DNA from 4 places in the Pseudoduganella sp. UC29_106 genome. Region 1 is predicted to be linked to each of the others. Evidence: predicted binding sites of a transcription regulator. Region 1 holds the regulator's gene; each other region holds the start of a gene.

Evidence for each region. The regulator sigma-54, encoded in region 1, starts transcription at its own class of promoters, with help from an activator protein. The targets are predictions, from matches to a motif close to TGGCANGNAANCTGCTTT.
Region 2: a site for sigma-54 is predicted at 2,500-2,517, ahead of ACHMW6_RS20465 (PEP-CTERM sorting domain-containing protein). Genes of this name have one in related genera too.
Region 3: a site for sigma-54 is predicted at 3,254-3,271, ahead of ACHMW6_RS32675 (PEP-CTERM sorting domain-containing protein). Genes of this name have one in related genera too.
Region 4: a site for sigma-54 is predicted at 1,807-1,824, ahead of ACHMW6_RS03300 (TorF family putative porin). Genes of this name have one in related genera too.

The regions. Positions count from the first base shown of each region.
Region 1 is NZ_CP171977.1:6,367,868-6,372,481, reverse strand. Features, by position in the region: gene lptC (LPS export ABC transporter periplasmic protein LptC) at 1-364, shown strand, start outside; partial or broken gene lptA (lipopolysaccharide transport periplasmic protein LptA) at 386-799, shown strand; gene lptB (LPS export ABC transporter ATP-binding protein) at 971-1,726, shown strand; gene ACHMW6_RS31720 (RNA polymerase factor sigma-54) at 1,735-3,219, shown strand; gene hpf (ribosome hibernation-promoting factor, HPF/YfiA family) at 3,287-3,646, shown strand; partial or broken gene ACHMW6_RS31710 (enoyl-CoA hydratase/isomerase family protein) at 3,714-4,614, shown strand, end outside.
Region 2 is NZ_CP171977.1:4,082,342-4,086,955, forward strand. Features, by position in the region: gene ACHMW6_RS20445 (S10 family peptidase) at 1-71, opposite strand, end outside; gene ACHMW6_RS20450 (GlxA family transcriptional regulator) at 125-1,141, opposite strand; gene ACHMW6_RS20455 (carboxymuconolactone decarboxylase family protein) at 1,207-1,686, shown strand; gene ACHMW6_RS20460 (SDR family oxidoreductase) at 1,700-2,443, shown strand; gene ACHMW6_RS20465 (PEP-CTERM sorting domain-containing protein) at 2,667-2,867, shown strand; gene ACHMW6_RS20470 (type II CAAX prenyl endopeptidase Rce1 family protein) at 2,919-3,503, shown strand; gene ACHMW6_RS20475 (AMP nucleosidase) at 3,580-4,614, opposite strand, start outside.
Region 3 is NZ_CP171977.1:6,573,331-6,577,944, reverse strand. Features, by position in the region: gene ACHMW6_RS32685 (hypothetical protein) at 1-547, shown strand, start outside; gene ACHMW6_RS32680 (hypothetical protein) at 556-2,547, shown strand; gene ACHMW6_RS32675 (PEP-CTERM sorting domain-containing protein) at 2,544-3,218, opposite strand; gene ACHMW6_RS32670 (glycoside hydrolase family 3 N-terminal domain-containing protein) at 3,353-4,614, opposite strand, start outside.
Region 4 is NZ_CP171977.1:589,921-594,534, forward strand. Features, by position in the region: gene ACHMW6_RS03290 (YifB family Mg chelatase-like AAA ATPase) at 1-1,365, opposite strand, end outside; gene ACHMW6_RS03295 (accessory factor UbiK family protein) at 1,438-1,686, opposite strand; gene ACHMW6_RS03300 (TorF family putative porin) at 1,895-2,662, shown strand; gene ACHMW6_RS03305 (P-II family nitrogen regulator) at 2,674-3,012, shown strand; gene ACHMW6_RS03310 (ammonium transporter) at 3,025-4,566, shown strand.

The DNA of each region.
Region 1 (4,614 bases):
CCACCGTCCGATCGACGATTCCTCCGAGATCGACAAGCCGATCGTGCGCAGCCTGGCCGAGGACAAGCCTCCCATGGATATCCGCTCGAAAACGGCGCGGGTGGATGATGTGAACAGCCGCGTGACCCTGCGCGACGAGGTAAGGATCGACCGCGCCGCCGGGCAGGCGAACCAGGAACTGCACCTGGAAACGGATAAGCTGGTGATCTACCCGGACGAGGACCGTATGGAGACGGACCAGCCGGTGCGCATGAAATCGGGTGAAACCACCGCGCAAGCCAGTGGCATGCGCGCCAATAACGCCAGCCGACAGTTGGAACTGTCCGGCCGCGGCACGCTCGTCTTCCCGCCGAAGGCGCGCTAACCCAATACGAATGGAATTACGATGAAAAAACTCCTGCTTTCGGCAGTCCTGGCTTTGGTGAGCGGCATGGCCGCCGCCGAAAAAGCCGACTCCTACAAGCCGATGGAAATCAAGTTCGATAACCTGGAAGTGGACGATGTGAAGCAGCAGCGCATCGCCACCGGCAATGTGGTCCTCACGCGCGGCACGCTGTTGATGAAGGCGGCGCGCGCCGTGGTGTCGCAGACGCCGGAAGGCTTCCAGCACGTGGTGCTGACGGGCGGCGGCGGCAAGGCCACCTTCCGCCAGAAGCGCGACGGCGAAGGCGACCAGTGGGTGGAAGGCGAGGCTGAACGCATCGAGTACGACGAGAACGTTGAACTGGTGAAGATGTTCAGCAAGGCGAAGATCAAGCGCCTGGAAGGCGCCAAGCCGAGCGACGAAGTCGAAGGCGAATTCATCTCCTATGACAGCCGCAAGGAATTCTTCAGCGTGAAGAACACTTCCACCGGCGAGAGTAAAACAGGGCGGCGGCCGCGGCACGATGGTGATCCAGCCGACGCGCACCGCTCCACCGGCAACGCCGCCGGCCACGACCAACCCAACGCCAGCGGCAGGGAAATAAGCATGGCGGTTTCGACTTGCGAAAGCACCCTGGTCGTCAAGGGCCTGCAAAAGACCTACGGCAAGCGCCAGGTGGTGCATGACGTGTCGCTGCAGGTGGATTGCGGCGAAGTGGTAGGCCTGCTGGGGCCGAACGGCGCGGGCAAGACAACGTCCTTCTACATGATCGTGGGCCTGGTCGCGTCCGACGCAGGCACCATCGATATCGGCGGCGTGGACGTGTCCATGCTGCCCATCCACAAGCGCGCCACCCTGGGCCTGTCCTACCTGCCGCAGGAAGCTTCGGTGTTCCGCAAGCTGACCGTGGAAGAGAATATCCGCGCCGTGCTGGAGATTCAGAACGTGGACGGCAAGCCGATGACCAAGGCGCAGATCGACGAGCGCCTGGAAGCCCTGCTGGCCGACCTGCAGATCGAAAAGCTGCGCGAGAACCAGGCGCTGTCGCTGTCCGGCGGTGAACGCCGCCGCGTGGAAATTGCGCGCGCCCTCGCCACCAACCCCCGCTTCGTGCTGCTGGACGAGCCGTTCGCGGGCGTGGACCCGATTGCCGTGATCGAAATCCAGCGTATCGTACGTTTCCTGAAGGAGCGCAATATCGGTGTGCTGATTACCGACCACAATGTGCGTGAGACGCTCGGTATCTGCGATCGCGCCTACATCATCAACCAGGGTTCGGTGCTGGCTTCGGGCCGCCCGGACGATATTATTGCCGACGAGTCTGTCCGCCGCGTGTATCTCGGCGAACACTTCCGCATGTAAGCAAGGCCATGAAACAGTCACTGCAACTGCGAACCTCGCAACACCTGGCGCTCACACCGCAGCTGCAGCAATCCATCCGCCTGTTGCAGCTCTCGACGCTCGAGCTGCACCAGGAGTTGGAGCAGCTGCTGAGCGACAACCCGCTGCTGGAACGCCTGGATGATCCGCTCGATCATTCGGTGCGCCTGCTGGCGGACGGCGCCATCAACCAGGGCAATGGCTCTGCCGAAGCACCACAAGAGTCCGCGCCGCAAGGCGAGGGCGAATCCGCGCCCAGCGCCGAAGCCGACAGCTATGAAGGCGGTGAAGGCGGCGAAGGCGAGGGCGGCGACATAGGCGATAGCGACTGGAGCGATTCCGGCCGCAACAAGTCGCCGGACGACGAGGACAGCCGCCCGCAATTGGAAGCGAACCACTGCACGCTGCGCGAGCACCTGCTGGAGCAGATGCGCGTGACCGTGGCGGAAGCGCGCGACCGCGCGCTGATGGAAATCATCATCGATGCGCTGGACGAGAACGGCTACCTGGAAGAACCGCTGGAAGAGATCCATGCGCGCCTGCCGGAAGAGCTGGAAGTCGAACTGGAAGAGTTGCGCACGGCCCTGTTGCTGCTGCAGAACTTCGACCCGGTCGGCGTGGGCGCGCGCAATGCGTCCGAATGCCTGGCGCTGCAGATCAAGCGCCTGCCCAATGTGCCCATGGTCACGCGCCGCATGGCGCTGTGCATTGTCGAGAAGCATCTGACCTGGTTTGCCCAGCGCGAGTTCAACAAGCTGAAGAAGGCGCTGGACTGCGACGATGAAGACTTGCGCGAAGCGCAGGCGGTGATTCGCCAGTGCAATCCCCATCCGGGCGCTGAATTTGCGTCAGACGTGTCAGACTATGTCGTGCCGGACGTGATCGTGAAGAAGAGCCGCAATGGCTGGCAGGTCAGCCTGAACAACGACGTCATGCCGCGCCTGCGCGTGAATGCCTTGTACGCGAGCCTGCTCAAGCAGGGCAAGGGCGAATCCCAGATGAGCGCCCAGCTGCAGGAAGCCAAGTGGCTGATCAAGAATATGCGCCAGCGCTTCGACACAATCCTGCGCGTTTCGCAGGCGATAGTAGAAAGACAAAAGAACTTTTTCAGTCATGGCGCAGTGGCCATGAGACCCCTTGTGTTGCGTGAAATAGCTGATACACTGGGACTACACGAGAGCACTATTTCTCGGGTAACAACTCAAAAATACATGCTCACCCCGCATGGCATGTTTGAGTTGAAATATTTCTTTGGAAGCCACGTCGCGACTGAAGCTGGGGGTGAAGCCTCATCGACTGCGATCCGTGCGCTGATCGTGCAATTGACAGGAGCAGAAGACCCGAAAAATCCTTTATCCGACAGTAAGATTGCGGACATGCTGGGAGAACAGGGCATGGTCATAGCGCGACGTACTGTTGCCAAGTACCGAGAAGCATTGAAGATCCCACCAGTAAGTCTCCGCAAGTCTTTGTAGTGCACGGTTCCGCTGCATGCTACAAGCATGTATGAACTTGTAAGCGACATCATCTTTAGGAGTGTGTATGAATCTCACCATCAGTGGACATCATGTCGAAGTGACCCCAGCGATTCGCGAGTACGTGCAGAACAAGCTGGAGCGGATTAAACGCCATTTCGATCAAGTGATTGATATTGCTGTCATCCTGACTGTAGATAACCTCACCGAGAAAGAAAAACGTCAAAAAGCAGAGATTAATCTGCGCATGTCGGGTAAGACTGTGTATGTGGAGAGCCTTTCGCAAGACCTTTATGCCGCCATCGATACGCTGATCGACAAACTGGATCGCCAGGTCATGAAGCACAAGGACCGCGTGCAGAACCATAACCACGAAGCGATCAAGCATCTGCCGGACACTTACGAAGCACCAGTCACCGCTATGTAAAGGACACGCGGGACTCATCAACAAAGGGCGCATCTGGCGCCCTTTTTGCAACCTCACCCTGAGAACAATGAGCGAATACGTCATCACCCACATCAGCAACAGCACCGGCTTCATCACCCTCGACCGCCCCAAGGCACTCAACTCCCTCTCCCTCGACATGGTGCGCGCCATCACGCGTGCGCTGCTGGCCTGGCGCGGCGATGCGTCCGTGGCGGCGGTGGTGATCCGCAGCAGCAGCGGCAAAGCCTTGTGCGCGGGCGGTGATATCCGTTTCTTCCATGAAGTGGGCCACAGCTCGCCCAGGGCAACAGCGCGCTGCTTGAGGATTTCTTCACCGAGGAATACGGGCTAAATCATTTAATTCATTTCTACAACAAACCGTATATTGCCCTGATGGATGGGGTGGTGATGGGAGGCGGCATGGGCATCTCGCAGGGCGGGCCGGGCTGCGGCGTGCGCATTGTCAGCGGCCGTACGAAGTTGGCGATGCCGGAAGTCAATATCGGCTTGTTCCCGGACGTGGGCGGCAGCCATTTCCTGTCCCATGCGCCGGGCAGCCTGGGCATGTGGCTGGGCCTGACCGGCCTGACCGTGGGCGCCGCCGACGCGCTCTATCTCGGCCTGGCCGACCATTTCGTGCCGGAAGCCGAATGGCGTACGCTGGGCGCGCTGATCGACGCGTCCCCCGCCGCTGCGCTGCCCGCCGAAATTGCCGCCTTCGCAGCGCCGATGCGCGAGCTGGCCGGTGCCGGCGAGCTGGAAGCTCAGCGCGCCCTGATCGACCGCCACTTCTCGGCCGGCAGCGTGGACGCCATCATGGACTCGCTGCGCACCGATGCCGACCCGTTCGCGAAGAAGTCGCTGAACGCCATGGAGCAGCGCTCGCCGCTGATGATGTGCGTCACCCACGAACTGCTGCGCCGCGGCGCGTCGCTGGACGTGGCCGACTGCCTGCGGATGGAGCGCAA
Region 2 (4,614 bases), 2.3 Mb from region 1:
CCTCCGCCGCATGCCACGAGCGCCGCAGACAACGCGGCGGCCATCGCCAACCATGCCGCGCCACGCGGCAAGCATTCCGTCCGGCGTTCCATGCAAGCTCCCCGGGGTTGCACTCCTGCTGGGATTATACGGCTGCGTTAGCCCTTACGGCGAAACGCTTGCGGTAATCGCGCGGGGCCACGCCGAGCGTGCGCTGGAACACGGTGCGCAGGCGTTCCTCATTGCCGAAGCCGCACAGGCGTGCGATCTGGTCCACCTTGCGGGGCGAGCTTTCCAGCATGCGCCGCGCCGCTTCCAGGCGCAGGACCTCGACGCCCTTGGCCGGCGTGCGTCCCGTCTTCTGCTTGTAGACGCGGGCGAAATTGCGCGGGCTCATATTGACCTGCTCCGCCAGCACTTCCACAGTCAGCGGTTCCAGCGCCAGGTTATCCATGATCCACAGGTGCAGGCGGCCGAAGGTATCGACGCCCTCTTCCTGCGACTCCAGCAGCTCGCTGAATTGTGCCTGCCCGCCGGGCCGCTTGAGGAAGACCACCAGTTCGCGCGCGACCTGCATGGCCACATTGTGCCCGCAGTCGGCTTCCACCAGCGCCAGCGCGAGGTCGATGCCGGCGCTCACGCCGGCCGAGGTCCACACCGACTGTTCCTTGACAAAGATCGCATCGCTGTCGACCCGAATATCCGGAAAACGCTCGCCCAGCAGATCGCACATGGCCCAGTGAGTGGCCGCGCGTTTGCCGTTCAGCAGGCCCGCCTGCGCCAGCAGGAAGGTGCCGCTGCAGACGGACGCCGTGCGGCGCGAAAGGCTCGACGCCACATTCAGCCAGTCCGTCAAATCCTTCAGCAGGGTTTGCACGCGCGGCATATGGGGTGAGCCGGGCACGATGATAGTGTCGATTGAACCGGGAGCGAACGACGATAGCGCTTCGGTCTCCACCGCCATGCCCTCGGCGGTCTGCACCATGCCGCCTTGCAGGCTGGCCGTGCGGCGCTCGTAGCCAGCCAGGGAGCGCTCGCGCATGCGCTTGTCTGCGGCCCAGAACACGGTCTGAGGACCGGTGAGATCGAGCAGTCCGACTTCCTCGTAGGCGAGGAAAAGTATGAGGCGCGAAGCTGGCAGGAATTCAGGGTTATTCGTCATCTCGACCGATTGTTACAGTCCTAATATGAACTGTCAACACGACATCCACTTCTAAAGGATAGACCATGAGCCAACGTATCAATTACTTCCAGCAGTCTCCGGAGCTCGTCAAGAAGATGCTGGATCTGAACAACGCGATCCAGAATTGCGCCATCGAAGAAAGCATTCGTCACCTGGTGGAAATCCGCGCCTCGCAGATCAATGGCTGCGCCTTCTGCCTGGACATGCACATCAAGCAGGCCCGCATCTTCGGCGAGCGCGAACTGCGCATCTATCACCTTTCGGCCTGGCGCGAATCGACGCTGTTCTCGCCGCGCGAGCGCGCCTGCCTGGCCTGGACCGACGTCCTGACGCGCCTGCCCGAAGGCGGCGTTCCGGAAGAGATCTATGAACGCGTGCGCACGCAGCTGTCGGAGAAGGAACTGTCCGACCTCTCGTTCGTAGTCATGAGTATCAATGCCTGGAACCGCATCAATATCGGCTTCACCATGGTCCCGGGTTCCCACGACAAAGCCTTCGGCCTCGACAAGGCCGGCCTCGAATAAAGGAGAATGAAAGATGAAGATCGTCGTTATTGGCGGTACTGGCCTGATCGGCAGCAAAACGGTCAGGATCCTGCAGCAGAAGGGGCACGATGTGCGTGCCGCCTCCCCCGCATCGGGCGTGAATGCGGTCACCGGCGAAGGCCTTGCCGCAGCGCTGGCAGGCGCCGACATTGTGGTGGACGTCTCCAACTCGCCATCCTTTGCCGATGCGGACGTGATGGCCTTCTTTGAGAACTCCGCGCGCAATCTGGCCAGGGCCGAGAAGGAAGCTGGCGTGAAGCAGCACGTGGCGCTGTCCGTCGTGGGCACCGAGCGCCTGCTCGCCAGCGGCTACTTCCGTGCCAAGATGCGGCAGGAAGAGATGATCAGGGAAGCGGGCATCCCCTACACCATCCTGCGCGCCACCCAGTTCTTCGAGTTCATGGCGGCGATCGGGCAATCCTCGGTGCAGGGCGACGCGATCCGCCTGTCCGAAGCGCTGATCCAGCCGGTCGCCTCCGACGACGTGGCCGCTGCGGTGGCCGATGTGACGCTGGCTCCTCCGGTCAATGGCATGGTCGAACTGGCCGGACCCGAGCAATTCAAGCTGTACCAGATCGTGGGCCGCGCAATGGAAGCTGCCGGCGACAAGCGCGCCATCGTCGTCGATCCGAAAGCGCCCTACTTCGGCACGGAACTTAACGACCAGAGCCTGGTGCCTTCCGGTCCCAACCCGCGCCTGGGTACGATCCGCTACGAAGACTGGCTGAAGAAATGATCGCCAGCTGTCGGAAACTTTTACAACAGCGGTGATTCACTAGTGAAATGCGCGAATGGCATGATTGTTGCGTGACAGGGAGGAGCCATTAACAAAATTCATTAAATTTCTCGGAAGCATGATGAAGAGTATCGTTGCGGCATGTTTGCCTTCAATGTGTTGACGCTCGACCGCTTACACCAATGGCAGCGACGTTGGCAGCATCGCTTCCGAAAATGGGGACATGCGCATTTTCGAAGGACTCGGCAAGCAGTATGACTTCAGCTTCAGTCTTGCGCCGCGCGTCTGGAACGGCACGATTTATTATGACCCGCTGGAAAACGCCGTGGCGCCGGCTGCGGAAGTGCCGGAGCCGCTGTCCATCGCCATCGTCGGCCTCGGACTGACCGGGCTCGCCCTGGCGCGCCGCCGTCCATCGCGCTGATTGCCGCGCAGCCGCGTTATAGTGGTGGCCTCTCACCACGACGGAGCGGCGATGGAGGAACGGTACGGCCCAGGCTCGCAATGGCTGGTCTGCGCGATCATGTGCGCAGTGGGCCTGCTGCTGATGCGCTTTGCGCAGCACGCGCCCTTGCCGCAGGCGCTGGTGGCGGGCATGGACTGGCCGCTGCAGCTGGGGCTTGGCGCTGCGGGCGGCGCGGTGGTTGGTGCGGGATCGCTGTACACGGCGCTTTTCCAGTCCCGGCACAAGCTGGCCCGCCGCACCGCCGAAAGTTATGCGCTGCTCGACCTGCGCGGCCTCAATCCCGTCTGGATCTCCCTTGCCGCCGGCATCGGCGAAGAAACGCTGTTCCGCGCCGGACTGCAGCCCCTGCTCGGCCTGTGGCCGGCCGCCCTGCTCTTCACGGTGCTGCACCTGCGCGTTTATGATTTCAAGATAGCCGATCGCGTCAGCTGGATGCAGGCGGGCGGCGTGTTTGCAATGGGCGTGGCGCTGGGGCTCGTCTTCGAGCACGTGGGCCTGATCGCGGCCATCGCCGCGCATGCGGTCATCGATATCTTCGGACTTTATGCCGTGAAGATTGTCGATTCCCGCGACGCCGGCGCGCCGTGGGAGTAAGCAGAACCAACACCTTAAAGCTGGTGTCTGCCACGATGTGGCAGACACCTGTTTTATGCCGTGGGTTTTGTCGGCGTCACTGAAACGCCACCTCCGTAAAGCTGCGCAGCTTGCGGCTGTGCAGCTTCTCGGAGCCCTGCGAGCGCAGGCGCTCCAGCGCGAGGATGCCGATGCGCAGGTGCTGGTCCACGCGGTCGCGGTAGAACTGGTTGGCCATGCCGGGCAGCTTGATCTCGCCGTGCATCGGCTTGTCGCTGACGCACAGCAGCGTGCCATACGGGACGCGGAAGCGGAAGCCGTTGGCGGCGATGGTGGCGCTTTCCATGTCCAGCGCCACGGCGCGGCTCTGGCTGAAGCGGCGCTCCGGCGTACGCTGCGGCAGCAGCTCCCAGTTGCGGTTGTCGGTGCTGGCCACCGTCCCCGTGCGCATCACGCGCTTCAGCTCATGGCCATCCAGCTGCGTGACCTCGGCCACCGCGCTTTCGATCGCCACCTGTATTTCGGCCAGCGCCGGAATCGGCACCCACAGCGGCAGATCTTCATCCAGCACATGGTCCTCGCGCACATAGCCGTGGGCCAGCACGTAGTCGCCCAACTGCTGCGTATTGCGCAGGCCCGCGCAGTGCCCGAGCATCAGCCAGGCGTGCGGACGCAGCACGGCGATATGGTCGGTGGCCGTCTTCGCATTGGCCGGGCCCACGCCGATATTGACCATTGTGATGCCGGCGCCGTCGGCGCGGATCAAATGATAGGCAGGCATCTGCGGCAGGCGTGGCGGCACGGCGCCGAAGGCGTCCATCGGTTCGGCAGGCTGGCCGGCGCGGCGCGACACGATATTGCCCGGTTCGATGAAAGCGATATAGCCGTCGTCGCCCGGCTGGGACATCAGCTCATGGCCCAGCTTCACGAATTCATCGATGTAGAACTGATAGTTCGTGAACAGCACGAATTTCTGGAAGTGCGTGGGCGAGGTGCCGGAATAATGGCGCAGGCGTTGCAGCGAGTAGTCGACACGCGGCGCCGTGAACAGCGACAGCGGCATCGGCTCGCCCGGCGCCGGCTCGAAGGTGCCGTTGGCGATGCCATCATCCATCGCCGCCAGATTCGGCAG
Region 3 (4,614 bases), 210 kb from region 1:
AGCGCTGTGCGTGCCGCTATCCAGCCAGGCCGGCGTGCGCACGGAAGAACTGCGGCGCTGTCTTGCCGATTTCGGCGGCATCGAGTGGAAGCTGCCTTACCAGCCGCCGATCCGCATCCGCTCCTGTGCGGGGCCTGTCGTCACCTATGACACTGCCGACAAGCCGGCGCCGGGCCGCCGCGTGCTGGAGTTGATCGGCGAACTGACACTGGGACCGGGGCCGCAGCTATCCTCCGACGAAAACTACGCAGCGTTGCAGCATGCGATGCTGGCGCATTTCGATGCGCTGTTCCGCCGCCATGGCTTCCGGCAGGTCGCCACCGAAACCGGCAATGCGCGCACCATTTATCCGCGGGCCACGCAGTGCCTGCTGCACCGGGTGGCCTGTGGGGAGCCGGAGCCGCCGCCCGCTCCGCCCATCCCATACGTCAGCATGGCGCGCTATACGCGCAGCGCCGATGGGCAGGAGCAGACGCTGATTTTCGCAGCCGATGCGAAGAACACCTGGCGTATCACGCTGGACGGCGTCGCCGTGGGCACGAAATGAGGCGGCGCATGCGAGTAGCCGGCGCGGGGGCTGTGGTCGCCGCTGTCACGGTCGGCGCACTGCTGGCTGCGCGCCTGGCCGGCGGCGAGGCCTTGCTGGAGGCGCCGGGCGATCCCGCCTACGCGTACTACACGAGCACCCACAGCGCCGGCTATGGCGGTATCGACCGCTGGGCGACCTACGGCATGCCGGTCGAGACATTGACCGGTGCGCTGCGCAACGCGGGTTACCAGTGTCAGTTGCCGCGCGAGCAAAGCGATGTGCAGCCCCTGAGCTGCAGCAAGCGCATGGCCTGGCCGGCGCGGACGCTGACGATCCAGGCCAGCATCGATTACGGCATGCGCGGCAGGCTGGTGTCCGCGGTCGCCCGCAGCGATATCGACGGCGCATGGGGTCAGCGCATTGGCGCATGGATGCGCGGACGCGGGTGGCTGGAGCCGCAGTCGCTGCGGGTGGGGGGCTTCGGGTACGACAGTGTCGATCTGCTGGCCTATTTCGCCGCGGACGCCGTCCGCAAGGGCGCCTGGCATGAGCACTGCGTGGATGGACTGGCCCTGAGCGACTGTCCTGGCCTGGCGCAGGCGCGGCGCAGGGACGGCTTCCCTGTGCTGCCTGAGGGCGCGCTGCCGGTGGGCCAGGCGGCCGACGTCATGCGCCTGATGGAGAAAGTGCGGCTGATGCCCGTCTTCGTGCGCGGCGCGGACAAGAAAGCGGGCGACAGCCTGCTGGTGCGCGTCGAGGGTGGCCGTATGTGGCTCGACTTCGCCGGCCGCGATCTGGCCGGGCGTGAGGCGAAGGTGTCGGTGGCGCTGGACAGCGTTGGGGGCGTGCCTGTTGAACTGATCGCGTCCCTGGGTGGCGAGAGCCGTTCGGTGTCGCTGTCCGGCGCGCCGAAGGCCGATAATGGCGGCGTGAAGATGCTGCTGCTCCCGGAGGCAGGCGAGGGCGGGCCGGTCTTCGCCAACTGGCTGGTCATGCCGAATGAGAATTATCCGGCGACATATGCGAAGCTCGGCCCCGCGCTGACGCAAGTGCATCCGGCTTTCCGTGGCGCGGCGGTGAAGGCCGTCCTTGGCAAGGCGCTGCAGCTGGACCGGCCCGAGGACAGCCTGGACCTGTATCCGGCCCTGCATACGATCGAAGAACGCGCCGCGGTGCTGCGACGCGCTGGCGTCGCTGACTGGATGCCGTCGGACGGCATGGCAGGGCAGGAGCCGGCCTTGCGCGCCGCCTGGGAGCTCGCAATGTGCGCGCCGGACGGCGAACAGGCATGCCTGCAGCGGCTGGCGCAGTCCGACCCTGAAGCGGCCGGCCTGCTGCGCGAGGCAGTCGCGGCGCAGTCTGCCGGCATATGCGGCGCTGGCGGCCGACCATCCGATCCGCATTCGTCTGAAACGCCTGGAGACTGCTCTTTGAAGACCACTATCATCATCGTCGCCATGGCGCTCGGCCTGGGACTCAGCGCATGCAGGAAGCCTGATCATGCGCGGGAGCGCGCTGCGTCGGTGATACCGATGGCGCCAGCCGCCGCGCGTGAAAGCGATCAATTCATGGCCGGGCGCGACTGGGGCAGCAAAGAGTCGCCGGTGAAGTTTTCCGAGTGCGAGGGCTCGGACGAATTCATGCGCGGCTGCCGCAGCGCCATCGAAGCGCGCCGCAAGCGGCAGGAAGAGGAGGGGGAGCGCTGGGCGCAGAATAATTCGCCCGCCAAGGCGTCCGAATGCCAGGGTGCGCCCCATGTGGCGCTGGGCTGCCGGCGCTACTACTTCGCCCACCTCGTCCAGCCGAAGCCGGCCGGGCAGGCCAAGTATGAAGGCATGACGACCGCCGAATGCCAGGCCGAGGTCAACGCCAACTACGAGCTGGCGCGCGAACTCGATCTTGAAGCCGGCAATATGCACTCCATCGCAGTCACCTGGAGTCGCAACTGGCAGCCTGAATTACAGGACTGCGAAAACTACGACAAGATCGCCGCCTTCAAGGCCGCCGCCGGCCGTTAGCCGCGCTTGCGGCGGCGGACGAGGCCCAGGGCGCCAAGGCCAAGGCCGACGATGGCCAGCGAGCCGGGTTCCGGGACGGCGTTAACCGTGATGTTGTCGACCGCCAGGTAGCTGCCGGCGTTACTGCTGGTGATGCTCAGCGACTTCAGGCCAGTGAACCCATTCAGTGAGAAGCTGGTGAAGTCATCGCCGGTCTGCTTGGACCAATTGGCCGCGGTGCTCAGATCGACGGTGTAGCTGATGGTGCTGCTGTCCATCCGGGTGCCGAACAACGTGGCGATAGCCTGGTCGCCTTGCCAGCTCACCAGGTCGATCTTGCTTACCGAAAATGCCGAACCGTTTTGGCTGCTCATGACGATGCCGCCAAAGCCCATCAGGAAGTCCGTACCGTTGTATGCCGTGCCTGCCGCATCGCCGCCGCCGCCATAGCCGGATGAGATGAAGTATTCCCAGGTATTGCCGTACGTGTTGTTGCCGTGGAAGTAGAAGCCATCCAGCGCAGCGTCGCTGTTGTAGAAATGGGTGTATTTGGTGCTGTCGCCTGCGTTATAGATGTAGTTATTGTTCGCAATATTGGTGCCGGCGAGGTTGTTGAAATTGATGACCGCTGCCTGGGACGAAGCGCAGAAGGCGAGGGCGGAAGCGAGGACGATGCTGCTGAACTTGGACATGAATGAAATCCGACTTAACAATGATTCTTCACGTTAAAGTAAATTTCAGGCCAGAAAATTAAGTTTCTTTGAAATCAAATAATTAGGGGCGACCCCAACTGCGGCCGCCCCTCAAATGTAAAGTTTTCCGACAGTTATGAAACGATCAGCTTGGTCGACTTCAGGTCGGCGCTGTTCGGGCCGACGGAGATCGTGAAGGAACCCGGTTCGACCAGGCGTTTCATTTCGAAGTTGTAGAAGCGCAGGTCGGTCGGCTTGATGTCGAAGGTGACGGTGCGCTTCTCGCCTGGCTGCAGCGTGAGGCGCTGGAAGCCTTTCAGCTCTTTCACCGGACGGGTGGCGGAGCTGATGTCGTCGCGGATGTAGAGCTGGACGACTTCATCGCCGGCCACCTTGCCGGTGTTGGCCACGTCCACCGACACCTTGGTCGTGCCGTCCACGCCGATCTTGGCGGAAGACAGGCGCGGCTCGGAGATCGCGAAGGTGGTGTAGCTCAGGCCAAAGCCGAAGGGGAACAAAGGCGTGGTCACGCCGTCGATATAGCCGCGGCGCGCGGAAGGCTTGTGGTTGTAGAAGATCGGCAGCTGGCCCGTATTGCGCGCGAAGGACACGGGCAGCTTGCCGCCCGGGTTGGCGCGGCCGAACAGCAGGTCGGCGGCAGCGAAGCCGGTTTCCTGGCCCAGGTACCAGCCTTCCACCAGTGCGTCCGCACGCTCGGCCAGCAGGTTCACGGACAGTGGACGGCCATTCAGCAGGAATACCACGGTCGGCTTGCCCAGGTCGAAGAGGGCCTTCGCCAGGTCGTTCTGCTGGCCGTACATGTCCAGCGACTGGCGGTCGCCCAGGTGATTGTCGGCCCAGGCTTCGCGGCTGGTCTGCTCATTGTCGCCCAGGACCATGATGATGGTATCGGCCTGTTTGGCCGCTTCCACCGCCTCGGCGATCAGCTTCGCGTTCACTTCCGGCTTGGTGAAGACGATTTCGTCCTTGCCCCAGCTGTGGCCTTCGGTGATGCGCACGCCTTCGGACCAGGACAGCTGGAAGCCCTGGCGGTCCGCCTCGGCTTTCAGGCCGTCGTAGATCGACACCACATGGCGCGGCACATTCGAGTAGCCGCCGATCGGCGTATCCTTGGCGTGCGTGCCGACCAGCAGCACCTTGCCGATCTTCTTCGGATTCAGCGGCAGCAGGCCCTTGTCATTCTTCAGCAGCACGGCGGAGCGCACGGCCGCTTCATGGGACAGGGCGACAGCGTCCGGCGTGGCGGTCAGCTTGTCGGCCAGGTCGGCGTCCACGTAAGGCTGCTCGAACAGGCCGGAGAGGAATTTCAGTTCCAGGATACGCGACACCACGGCGTCGATTTCCTTCACCGACACGCGGCCTTCCTTCACCAGCT
Region 4 (4,614 bases), 1.5 Mb from region 1:
CCGGTCTGACGTCTCGCCGCTGGCGTCCGCTTCCAGCACTGTCGCTGGAACAGGACCGACTTCGATCTGCATGTCGATGCGGTCGAGTAGCGGCCCGGAAACGCGGCCCTGGTAGCGCAGGATAGCGTCCGGCGTGCAGCGACACTGGCCACCGGGATGGCCGAGGTAGCCGCAGGGACAAGGGTTCATGGCGGCGACCAGCTGGAAGCGCGCCGGGAAGTCGGCGTGCCGTGCCGCGCGCGAGATCGTCACGTGGCCCGATTCCAGCGGTTCGCGCAGCACTTCCAGTACGCGGCGGTCGAATTCCGGCAGTTCATCGAGGAAGAGCACGCCGCAATGGGCGAGCGAGATCTCGCCGGGGCGCGGCACGCTGCCGCCGCCCACCAGCGCCGCGCCGGAGGAAGTGTGGTGGGGCGCACGGAAGGGCCTGGTTTTCCAGCCAGTCAGCGAAAAGCCGCCGATCAGGGATTGGACGGCGGCGGCCTCCAGCGCTTCGTCATCGGTCATCGCGGGCAGGACGCCGGCGAAACGGCTGGCCAGCATCGTCTTGCCGGCGCCGGGCGGGCCGATCAGCAAGATCGAATGGCGGCCTGCCGCGGCGACTTCCAGTGCGCGCTTGGCGTGCTGCTGGCCTTTGACGTCGGCGAAGTCGAGGTAGGGGGAGGCCAGCGGCAGCGGCGATGCCTGGTAGCGCTCCAGCGCAAATACGGGCTCATCCGGCACGCGCCGTTTGCGCGGGCGGGCAGGGGCGACGCAGTCCGAGCCGACGCCGGAACCGTCCAGCGGCGGTCGCTCGCCATCGCTCCAGCCGCGTCCGGCATCTTCCGGATTGGCGAGCGTAGGTGTGCCGCCGAAGTGGGCGCAGACCTGGAGCAGGGTGGCGGCGGGATAAATGGCAGCGTCGTGCACCAGCGCGGCTTCCTCGGCATTGGCATGGGGCAGGATGAAGGCGCGTCCGCTGCGGGTGGAATCGCGGTGCATGGCGTAAGTCATGGCCAGAGCGCCGCGGATGGGGCGCAGCTCGCCCGTCAGCGACAGTTCGCCGGCAAACTCATAGCGCTCCAGGGCTTCGCAGGGCACCTGTCCGGAGGCGGCGAGGATGCCGAGCGCGATCGGCAAGTCGAAGCGGCCGGACTCCTTCGGCAGGTCGGCCGGCGCCAGGCTGACGGTGATGCGCTGGGCCGGCATGTCGTAGCCCGTGTTGATGATGGCCGCGCGCACGCGGTCGCGCGACTCTTTGACCTCAGTGTCGGCGAGGCCGACGATATGGAAAGCCGGCAAGCCGTTAGCCAAGTGCACTTCCACCGAAACTTCCGGCGCCTGCATTCCGGCCAGGGCGCGGCTTTTCAGGACTGCAATACTCATCGCTTCCTCCCATGGATGGAGGAATCGTAGAGCTTTCCGCCTCAGTGGGATTGAGGCGTCACAAGAGCCGGCTTACTTGTTGTCGGCGACCAGCTTGGCTTCTAGCTCGGCCAGGCGCTGTTCAACCAGTTCCAGCTTGGCGCGGGTCTTTTCCAGCATCTGGCGCTGGATGTCGAATTCCTCGCGCGTCACCAGGTCCAGCTTGGCGAAGCCCTGGGTCATCATCGCTTTGACGTTCTTTTCGATGTCCTTGGCCGGCGAATTTTCGATGACCTGGTTGACCTTGCTCTGCAGATCATTAAAGAAACTATTCATGTCCATAAGACTTTTTTCCTGGTGATTGTGATGTGACTGCACCACACTGGTGCGCCTACGGCTTGATTTGGTGCGGCTGCTTGCCGAGTTAACAGTTTACGCACTAATAACGCGGCCGCAAGTTGCTGGCACGTATTCTGCTAATACTTGGGAAAGCTAGCCCATTAAGCCTGAATTTTAAACCGCAATAAAAATTCACTCAAAAGGAATCGCCATGAAACAAACGACCAAGATCCTGACTCTGTCCGCCGCCGTTGCCCTGGCAATGGCCACGATGGGCGCAGGCCTGGCCCAAGCGCAGGAAACTGCCGCTGCAGCACCGGAAGCAAAACCGGATCATGAGATCTCCTTCAACGCCGCACTGACCAGCGACTACCGCTACCGCGGTATCTCGCAAACCCGCCTGAAGCCCGCCCTGCAAGGCGGCGCAGACTATGTCAACAACCCGACTGGTCTGTATGTGGGTACCTGGGCCTCCACTATCAAGTGGATCGATGATGCCGGCGGCGATGCAAAAGTCGAATGGGACATCTACTTCGGCAAACGCGGTGAGATCGTTCCCGATGTTTCGTACGATGTGGGCTTCCTGGCCTATATCTACCCCGACCACGGCCTGACCCCGGCCCCGACCACGAAAGAACTCTACGCACAGGTCGGCTACGGCCCGTTCGCCCTGAAATATTCTCACTCGATCAGCAATCTGTTCGGTTTCGCGGATTCGAAGAACAGCGGCTACGTTGACGCCATGTTCAACTACGAGATCAAGGATGGCTACATCTTCAATGCCCACGTTGGCCATCAGAAGGTGAAGCACAACAGCGCAGTCAGCTACACCGACTGGAAACTCGGCGTGACCAAGGACTTCGGCATTGCAACCGTTTCCCTGGCTTACGTGGACACCAATACCGACGCCTATGTCGGCCCTTACGGCAAGGATCTCGGCAAGAAATCCGCCGTGCTGATGATCTCCAAGACTTTCTAAGCGAGGCCAAAATGAAGATGATTACCGCCATTATCAAGCCGTTCAAGCTCGACGAGGTGCGTGAAGCCCTGTCGGCGATCAACGTGCAAGGTATCACGGTGACCGAAGTGAAAGGCTTCGGTCGCCAGAAGGGCCACACCGAGCTGTACCGCGGCGCGGAATATGTGGTCGATTTCCTGCCCAAGACCAAGATCGAGGCGGCTGTCGACGACGCCATCGTCGAGCAGGCCATCGAAGCGATCGAAGGTGCCGCGCGCACCGGCAAGATCGGCGATGGCAAGATCTTCGTCACCAGCCTGGAACAAGTCATCCGTATCCGTACCGGCGAAACCGGCAACGACGCTCTTTAAGGGGAACCTGGAATGAAAAACACGATTAGCAAATGGCTGGCCGGGCTCGCCCTGGTATTGGCCGCCGCAGCGCCGGCATGGGCGCAGGACGCCAAGCCGGCCGAGCAGCCAGCCGCAGCAGCTGCCGCAGCCGCGCCTGCGGCGAGCGCTCCGGCGGACGCGGCAGCGGCGCCCGCCGCCGCCACGGCCGCCGCGCCTGCCGCCGCCGCTGCCCCGGCAGCAGCACCGGTCCCACAGAAGGGCGACTCGGCCTGGATGTTCGTCGCCACCCTGCTGGTGATTCTGATGACCATCCCTGGCCTGGCCCTGTTCTACGGCGGCCTGGTGCGTTCGAAGAACATGCTGTCCGTGCTGCTGCAGGTCTTCCTGATCTTCGCGCTGATCATCGTGCTGTGGTGCGTGTATGGCTACTCGCTCGCCTTCACCGAGGGTAACGCGTTCTACGGCGGCTTCGGACGTGCACTGCTGAGCGGCATCTATGATCCGGCCAAGGGCGCCTTCGCGGCAGCTGCGACCTTCAGCAAGGGCGTGGTGATTCCTGAGTTCATCTACGTGGCCTTCCAGGGCACCTTTGCGGCCATTACCTGCGGCCTGATCGTGGGCGCCTTCGCCGAGCGCGCCAAGTTCAGCGCCGTGCTGGCCTTCATCGTGCTGTGGTTCACCTTCGCTTATCTGCCGATCGCCCACATGGTCTGGTTCTGGACCGGCCCGGACGCGATCACCGACGCCGCTACCGCCGCGTCTGAAACCGCGAAAGCCGGCTTCGTCTTCCAGAAGGGCGCGCTGGACTTCGCCGGCGGCACCGTGGTTCACATCAACGCCGCCGTGGCAGGCCTGGTCGGCGCCATCCTGATCGGCAAGCGCGTCGGTTACGGCCGCGATTCCATGGCTCCGCACTCGCTGACCATGACCATGATCGGTGCATCCCTGCTGTGGGTGGGCTGGTTCGGCTTCAACGCCGGTTCCGCGCTGGAAGCGGGCGACATTGCTGCGCTGGCCTTCATCAACACCCTGCTGGCAACCGCCTGCGCCACCCTGTCGTGGGTGTTCGGCGAGTGGATCGTCAAAGGCAAGCCTTCCATGCTGGGCGGTGCTTCCGGCGCCGTGGCCGGCCTGGTGGCGATCACCCCGGCCTGCGGCTTCGTCGGTCCGATGGGCGCGTTGGTCATCGGCCTGCTGGCTGGTATCATCTGCCTGTGGGGCGTTAATGGCCTGAAGCGCATGATCGGCGCTGACGACTCGCTGGATGTGTTCGGCGTGCACGGCGTGGGCGGTATCCTGGGCGCCATCCTGACCGGTGTGTTCGCTGCACCGTCGCTGGGCGGCCAGGGCATCTTCGACTATGTTGCCAACAAGGCATCGGCTGACTATTCGATCAGCGGCCAGGTCATGATCCAGGCAACCGCTGTCGGCATCACCATCCTGTGGTCCGGCGTCGTCTCCGTCATCGCGTACAAGCTGGTGGACATCGTCATCGGCCTGCGTGTCTCGGAAGAGGAAGAACGCGAAGGCCTGGACATCACCAGTCACGGCGAGCAGGCATATCACGCCTGATCCAGCCGAAGCTGGCCGAAACGCCCCCGCGGGGGCGTTTTTTTATTT